2 regions of the Undibacterium sp. Ji42W genome follow, and region 1 is predicted to be linked to the other one. Evidence: predicted binding sites of a transcription regulator. Region 1 holds the regulator's gene; the other holds the start of a gene.

Region 1 (4,212 bases):
GATCGCCTCGACCAGCATTTTCCCCATACGGCCAGAAGCCCCGGCCACAGCGATTTTCAGTGCAGTCATTAATATTAATTTCTCTTTAGATTTACTTCTCTTTAGATTTATTTTTCTTTTTTCTTCGGCGCATCGGTCTCTATCACCGACTGCACACGGTTCAGGCCCAAAGCAGATTCGGTAATACGTGCCAGGTATTCTTTTTCATTCGGCAAATTGCCACCTTCAAACTTGGATACGGTACCATCCTTGAAATACACAGAGACGCGGCTGGTGATACGCTCGCCATTAGGTTTGATGAGGCGGAAAGGATAATCCCAGCGGTCTTCATGGAACATGTCTGTCAGCAGAGCTGTGCCCAGCACAAACCGCACTTGTTCGCGTGTCATGCCTTCTTTTAATTGCGCCACCATTTCCTGGGAAACAAAGTTACCTTGCTGTATGGAAACACGGTAAGGTGAAATAAAAGCCAGCACCTTGCCAAAACCAGTAGGCTCCACCACTTGTGCACCATTTGCGTCACTCGGTGCGCTGGATGTTGCATATACTGAAGTCCTGTCAGCCGATGACAACAGCGGAATAGGTGAGGAACATGCTGTCAGACCAGCCAGCAAAACCAGACCCGCAACGCGGCTCATCTTCTTCCGTGTTAATTCTGAAAACAACAGTTGCATAGATAACCTCTTAATTGAGCAACAAGCCCTAAAACCCGATATCATAAAGCAGATAGCAAATTTTTGATCGAAAACATGACAAACAGCTCCCCAAACCTCAAAGCCAGCGGTCTGAAAGCCACTCTGCCCCGCCTGAAAATCCTGGAAATCTTCCAGAGCAGCAAGGTTCGTCATCTGACAGCAGAAGATGTATATAAGATCCTGCTAAATGAAAATATGGATGTCGGTCTGGCAACTGTATACCGAGTCCTGACCCAGTTTGAACAGGCTGGCCTGTTAAACCGCAATCATTTTGAGACTGGCAAAGCCATTTTTGAATTGAACGAGGGTTCACATCATGACCATCTGGTCTGCCTGGACTGTGGCCGTGTAGAAGAATTTTTTGATGAAGAAATTGAACACCGCCAGCAAACCGTTGCGCTGGAACGTGGCTTTAAAATCGCCGAACATGCGCTGGCGATTTATGGCAATTGCACCAAGCCTAATTGCGAACACAAGACTTGAAGCAAGGACAAAACCGCCACTGTAGCTTCGCAAGCGCACCGGGCCATGAGTGCCCCGTGTGCGATCCAGCCTACTTATTGATCTTGGACACCACGGCTTCGACTGTATCTATGATTTTTTGCGCATTGAATGGCTTGAGAATATAGCCATGGATGCCGTTCTTGACTACTTCCGTAATCGTATCCTGGTCTTTATTGGCGGTGACCATCAACACTCTTGAATCTGGCAACAATTCACGTATGCGGGGCAGGATTTCAGTGCCGCTGATTTTGGGCATGACGATATCGAGCAAGATCAGATCAGGTTTCAGTTTCACCGCCATTTCCAGGCCGGTACCGCCGTCGGTAGCCTCACCAACGACGTTATATCCCTCACTGCGCAGTATGACCCTGAGCACCTCGCGGGTGACATCATTATCATCAATCAATAAAATCTTTGCGTTTTTCTTGTCCATAGCAACCCTGTATGCGCATCAATGTTTGCTTATTTTCTTTTTTGCTTCGCTACTTCAGACTGTATCTTAATGGTTTATTACTGACTAAGTGCATTAGATAATAATTTTGCAGTGATGTCTACGATGGGAATAACTCTTTCATACGCCATGCGGGTAGGGCCGATAACACCCAGGGTGCCAACTATCTTGCCATTGACTCCATAAGGCGCGGTGACGATACTCATTTCTTCCATGGGTACCAGTTGTGATTCACCGCCGATGAATATCTGTACCCCGGTTGCCTTGCTCGACACATCGAGTAACTGCATGAGGCTATTTTTTTGCTCGAACATATCGAACAGTTTGCGCAAAGAACTCATGTTCGAAGACAGGTCCTGCACATTCAGCAAATTGCGTTCACCAGAGATAACTACCTCGTCATTATCTTCATCCATGGCATTGCTGCCCGCTTCTACTGCCGCCTGCATGAGTCTGGTCATGTCATTTTGCAATTCCCGCAGCTCGCTATTAATACGGGTGCGTGCGTCGGTAAAGCTCAGGCCACCAAAATTCTGGTTCAAATAATTGGCTGCCTGCACCAACTGAGTTGGTGTGTAATCAACATCGGTCAACAGCAGCCGGTTATGCACTTCGCCGCCAGGTGCCACCACCACCAGCAAGATACGTTTTTCTGACAGGCGCAAGAATTCTACCTGCTGGAAAATCGACTCGGTACGCGGCGTCATGACGACACCGGCAAATTGTGACAACGACGATAATATCTGCGCCGCATTCGCAATTAGTTTTTGCGGAGACTGTGCATTCATATTTGATTGCATGCTGGACTGCAACCGGGAATCCATGCCTGCGCCATTCACATCTTGTACAGTCAGCAAGGTATCAACAAAGACGCGATAGCCCCTGGGCGTAGGGATACGGCCCGCAGAAGTATGCGGGCTGGCCACAAAGCCCATTTCTTCAAGGTCGGCCATGACATTGCGTATCGTCGCCGGGGATAATTCCAGGCCGGATATTTTGGACAAGGCGCGGGAACCCACAGGCTGGCCGTCAGCAATATAACGCTCGACCAGGGCTTTTAATAAAGTTTGTGCGCGGATATCTAGTTGCATGGTTTCATTTTATGCGTTCATGACTGACATGAACATAGAAAAATTCATAGCCATAGAGTCAGGTCATGCAGATTGGCAAATTCTGCATCCGGCTTGATATGAAGATGGCGCTCATCTTCAATTTTTAAAGCCTGCCTGTTCATCCAGCCGCCTTTTAATCCTGCCCGTTGCGCGCCTTGTACATCAAGCAATAAATCATCACCCACATACAAGACCTCGGCAGGTTCCAGGCCCAGCTCCTGGCAAGCAGCCAGAAATATCCTGGGATCAGGCTTGGCACAGCCAAAGCGAAAGGCAGCGATCGACACCTTGAAGTGATGCGCCAGCCCTATCGCCTGCAAATCGGCAAAACCGTTTGAGACTGTTCCCAGCAGCAGTTTTTCTTGCAAAGCCTGCAATGCCGGTTTGACGTCACTGTACAAGTCCACTTTGTTCCTGGCGTCGGCAAATACCGCCATGGCCTGGTCGGCTTTTTCGGCTGCCACCCCATGTTCATCAAACACCTGTTTGAGCAAGGTATGGCGCAAGGCCCATAAGTCGTATTGAAAACGCTGGTCACTCGCTACCAGCACATTCCTGCGCTCACGCAGTTTTTCCACATTGTAATTTTGCGCCACGGCGGGCGCATGTTCATGCATCCATTGCTGCAATGCTGATTCAGCATGGCGAATTACCGGTGCAACCGGCCACAAAGTATCATCCAGATCCAGCAAAACTGCTTTAATTGCCATAAAGAGCACTCATTCCATTCGTTGATGTCCTAATTATGTTCTAATCTTAGCCATCATGTCACCCTACCTTTGTTTATGACAGTACAGGCTAAAACCATTGCACTTGTTGGAAAATCTAATGCCTCAGGCATTGCGGACTCAATTCAGGAACTGGCCAATTTTCTCGCGGCCGCAGGACACCGCGTCGTCATCGAGTCAGAAACGGCGCAATACCTGCAATTAAGCGAATTCAGCAGCATGCCGGTGCCTGAGATAGGCAAACTGGCAGATGTTGCCATCGTAGTGGGTGGTGATGGCACCATGCTGGGCATAGCACGGCAACTGGCCCCCTATAATATTCCCCTGATCGGTATCAACCAGGGCAGGCTGGGTTTCATCACCGATATCGCGCTTGACCGCATGATCCCTGTCATTACAGAAATGCTGGATGGCAAATATGTCTCCGAGCGCCGCAGCCTGCTGCAGGCGATCGTGACGCGCGACGGCAACCAGATTTTCAGTGGTGTTGCCTTCAATGACATTGTGGTCTCGCGTGGCGCAGGCTCAGGCATGGTGGAATTACGTGTCGAGGTAGATGGGCATTTCATGTACAACCAGCGCTCGGACGGTCTTATCGTCTCGACGCCGACAGGTTCCACGGCCTATGCGCTTTCTGCCGGCGGCCCTTTGCTGCACCCTAGTTTATCCGGTATTGCGATGGTGCCGATCGCCCCGCATGCCTTGTCGAACCGGCCGATTGT
Region 2 (4,212 bases), on a different contig from region 1:
CTCGGCCGTTATCAACCCCTGGTCATGATGATCACTGGCGTGAATGGTGCAGGCAAGACCACCACCATAGGCAAGCTGGCGAAACATATGCAAACCCACCAGCAATCGGTTTTGCTGGCAGCGGGCGACACCTTCCGTGCGGCGGCGCGTGAGCAACTGACGATCTGGGGAGAGCGCAATAATGTGACTGTGATCTCGCAAGAATCGGGCGACCCGGCGGCGGTAGCCTTTGACGCAGTAGCATCTGCCCGTGCCCGTGGCACGGATGTGGTGATGGTAGATACAGCTGGCCGCCTGCCTACCCAGTTGCATCTGATGGAAGAATTGAAGAAGATCAAACGTGTTATTGCCAAGGGCATGGATGGCGCACCGCAAGAAGTCTTGCTCATCATCGACGGCAATACTGGTCAGAATGCACTGGCCCAGGTCAAGGCCTTTGACGATGCCCTGCAATTGACAGGATTGGTCATCACCAAGCTCGATGGCACTGCCAAAGGTGGCGTGCTGGCAGCAATCGCCAAGAACCGCCCTGTGCCTGTGTATTTCATCGGTATAGGCGAGCAGATTGAAGATTTGCAACCATTTAACGCCCAGGAATTTGTTGACGCCCTGCTCAGTTAATTGCATAAAAAAAGGCCAAACGCGATCATGATTGAATTTGAACACGTCAGCAAACAGTATTCGCAAAATGTTTATGCACTCAAGGATGTTTCATTATCAATTGCTGCCGGTGAATTGATTTTCCTGGCTGGCCCATCTGGTGCGGGTAAATCTACTTTGTTGAAGATGATTGCAGGCATAGAAAAACCCACCGCAGGCCAGGTCAAGGTCAATGGTCAGGACATAGGCAAGCTCAAAAGCAGCAGCCTGCCTTATCTGCGCCGCAAACTAGGCCTGATTTTGCAAGACCAAAAATTATTGACTGACCGCCACGTATTGGCAAATGTCATGTTGCCCATCATTGTCACTGGCGCCTCCCATGCTGAAGCTGAGACCCGTGCCCGCATTGCACTGGAAAAAGTCGGCCTGCCAGACAAAGCGTATTCGTTGCCACTGGCATTATCTGGTGGTGAGCAACAGCGGGTGGCGATAGCCCGTGCCATCGTCAACCGGCCACAAATTATCCTGGCGGATGAACCTACTGCCTTTCTGGACCGTGACAATGCCAACAAGGTATTGGGCGCGCTCAAGGCTTTCCAGAGCGCCGGTGTGACCTGCATTATCTCCAGCCATGATGAACAATTTCTCGATCAGGCCAGCCGCGTGATTTACCTAAGCCAGGGCCAGGTAGTCAGTACCTGGAAATCCTCACTCGCCGCCTGATCCTGCATGACAGAATAACAAGGATAAATTCATGACCAACTGGTTCCGTCAGCACTTGTTTGCCATCAAGAGTGCATTTGCCCATTTGCGTAGCAGCCCTGGCAATTTCTCGTTCAATGTCCTGGTGGTGGCGATTGCGCTGGCCTTGCCCATCGCTGGACTGACCCTGATAGAAAATATACGCCCTATCTCTTCACAACTGTCTATCGAGCCAGAAATCAGCATCTTTGTCAGCCCGGACACGCCAAGAGCAACTGCCACTGCCTTGTCGATACCGCTGAAGAAATTGCTGAAAGAAAAAAATATCACAGCGAACGTGAATTTCATTCCCAAGGACAAGGCACTCGCCAGCCTTGAGCAATCATCCAACCTGGCAGAAGTCTTGTCCACCCTGGGTGGCAATCCTTTACCGGACGCATATATATTGTCCATGTCGAATAATGATGCTGGCAAAATAGAAGCACTGGTAGAAGAAATCAGGCAAATGCCGGATGTAGATGTCGTGCAGCTGGATTCTGCCTGGGTCAAACGCTTGGCCGCACTGGTACAAATCATGCAGCTTGGTTTGTTGTTCCTGGCTGCCACACTGGGTGTGGTGGTGGTGGTGGTGGTATTTAATGCCACCCGCCTGCAGGTGATTTCGCATAGGGCAGAAATTGCCGTATCGCGCCTGCTGGGGGCGACCAACAGTTTCATCCACAAACCTTATTACTATACCGGTGCCTTGCTGGGCTTGCTGGCAGGTGGCCTCGCACTGGGCCTGATCGCGGCGTCTCTGCAACCGTTGAACAAGGCAATTGCAGAATTTGCTAAATTATATGCATCGGAATTTCACCTTGCTCCGTTGGGTATCGTACAGAGCGCCATACTACTGGCTGTTAGCATGTTGCTTGGGCTGGTTGGTGTTTTTCTCTCGGTAAGAAGGCAATTGGCGCGCGCAAGCTAAATTCTTGGCGCTGTTTGCTCAATAATCGCACAATAATTCTGCTCTTGCTTCGTCTTCATACTGCTGACTGCTTGCTGATACTTAGTGATCGCGAGGGGTCGCTAGTGATCTCTCACACTTGCAGCAATCTGAGCATCGTGATTTTGCAACAGGCTTTTACAATTTGCATCGAATTGATTGCAACTTTCCATCCAGGCATCTATCTAAGTACTATACATGCTGTAAATGAATGCTTGTTTTTCAATAGATTTATTTGATGAACTTCATAGAATCTGAGTATTAGCACTCTTCTCAAGAGAGTGCTAATATAGAAGCTTGAAAGTGCCAAAAGGAGTAATTGATACTCTTAAGGCAGCAATAAGGAGGAAAAATGGCAACTACATCGACACAATTGATCCCTGCAACTGACAGCACTGCTCTGGCCCTTGGCTTTAGTGGTACGCTGGGGAATATTGATGCCTATATCTCTGCAGTCAACCGTCTGCCTATGCTTACGCATCAGGAAGAGATTGACTTTGCAAACAAATTGCGTCATGACAATGACCTGGCTGCTGCGCAGCAACTGGTTATGTCGCATCTGCGCCTGGTTGTGTCTATCGCCCGTGGTTATCTCGGCTATGGCTTGCCCCATGCTGACTTGATCCAGGAAGGCAATATCGGCCTGATGAAAGCCGTCAAGCGTTTTGACCCTGACCAGGGTGTACGTCTGGTGTCCTATGCCATGCACTGGATCAAAGCTGAAATGCATGAGTACATTTTGAAAAATTGGCGTTTGGTCAAGGTAGCAACAACCAAAGCACAGCGCAAATTGTTCTTTAACCTGCGCAGCCATAAAGAGGGCCTGGACGCGATGACACCCAAGCAAATTGATGCCCTGGCATCAACGCTGGATGTCAAACGCGAAGAAGTCATCGAAATGGAAATGCGTTTGTCCGGTCATGATATTGCCCTGGATGCACCGACGGATGATGACGATGAGAAATTTGCTCCTATCGCTTATCTGAAAACTGAGTCCGACGAGCCTACCCGTGTTCTGGAAACACGCCAGTATGACCGTCTGCAAAGCGAAGGCCTGGAATCTGCATTGTCCAAGCTGGATGCACGCTCACGCCACATCATAGAATCACGCTGGTTGAAAAATGATGATGGTACAGGCTCTACCCTGCACGAACTGGCCGATGAATACGGTGTATCTGCCGAACGCATACGCCAGATCGAAAGCGCAGCCCTGAAGAAAATGAAGGGTAGCCTCAGCAGTTTTGCATAATCAACACATACTGTAGCAAAAGAAAAAGGCACTCGCGAGAGTGCCTTTTGTTTTATCCAGCGGCTTTGTGGCCAGTTTTGTGGTTGATCGTGCGGCCGGTTTCTTGGCGGGTTTCGTGACATGAATGCCACCTGCTTTGTGTTGTCTGCCGCCTTATTTCAGCAGGATGTTCAAATCATGGGCAACAGGTTCTGCCCCCTGTCCATGGCGCAAGAATAAACGTATGCGCCCCTGAGGATCAAATACATAACTACCCGCAGTATGGTCCATGGTATAGCTGCTGGCAGTCTTGCCTTCTACCTTTTGATAAAACACCTTGAATTCTTTGGCGACTTTGGCAGTTGCTGCGGCATCGCCATACAAACCCAGGAAGCGCTTATCGAAATTGGGTACATAGCTGGCCAGCAAAGCCTGGGTATCACGTTCAGGATCCAGGGTCACAAACAGAACCTGCACCTTGTCAGCATCAGGACCCAGCAATTTCATGACACTCGCCATTTCTGCCATCGTCGTCGGGCAAACATCCGGGCATTGGGTGTAGCCAAAAAAGATGACTACCGCCTTACCCTTGAAGTCTGCCAGGCTGCGTGCCTTGCCATTGTGATCTGTCAGCGCAAAATCTTTGGCATAATCGAGGCCGGTCAGGTCAGTGTTATTGAATTTTTCCTGCGCAGGC

Evidence for each region. The regulator HrcA, encoded in region 1, represses chaperone genes, less so after heat shock. The targets are predictions, from matches to a motif close to TTAGCACTCNNNNNNNNNGAGTGCTAA.
Region 2: rpoH (RNA polymerase sigma factor RpoH) is a predicted target of HrcA. The motif match lies at 2,549-2,575, and genes of this name have one in related genera.

The regions. Positions count from the first base shown of each region.
Region 1 covers NZ_JBMPOV010000005.1:234,518-238,729, reverse strand. Annotated here, with positions in the region: gene dapB (4-hydroxy-tetrahydrodipicolinate reductase) at 1-69, opposite strand, end outside; gene ACO0LG_RS13035 (outer membrane protein assembly factor BamE) at 108-674, opposite strand; gene fur (ferric iron uptake transcriptional regulator) at 750-1,178, shown strand; gene ACO0LG_RS13025 (response regulator) at 1,249-1,632, opposite strand; gene hrcA (heat-inducible transcriptional repressor HrcA) at 1,710-2,741, opposite strand; gene ACO0LG_RS13015 (HAD family hydrolase) at 2,786-3,472, opposite strand; gene ACO0LG_RS13010 (NAD kinase) at 3,548-4,212, shown strand, end outside.
Region 2 covers NZ_JBMPOV010000006.1:247,989-252,200, reverse strand. Annotated here, with positions in the region: gene ftsY (signal recognition particle-docking protein FtsY) at 1-621, shown strand, start outside; gene ACO0LG_RS15195 (cell division ATP-binding protein FtsE) at 649-1,323, shown strand; gene ACO0LG_RS15190 (cell division protein FtsX) at 1,355-2,269, shown strand; gene rpoH (RNA polymerase sigma factor RpoH) at 2,640-3,536, shown strand; gene ACO0LG_RS15180 (SCO family protein) at 3,690-4,212, opposite strand, start outside.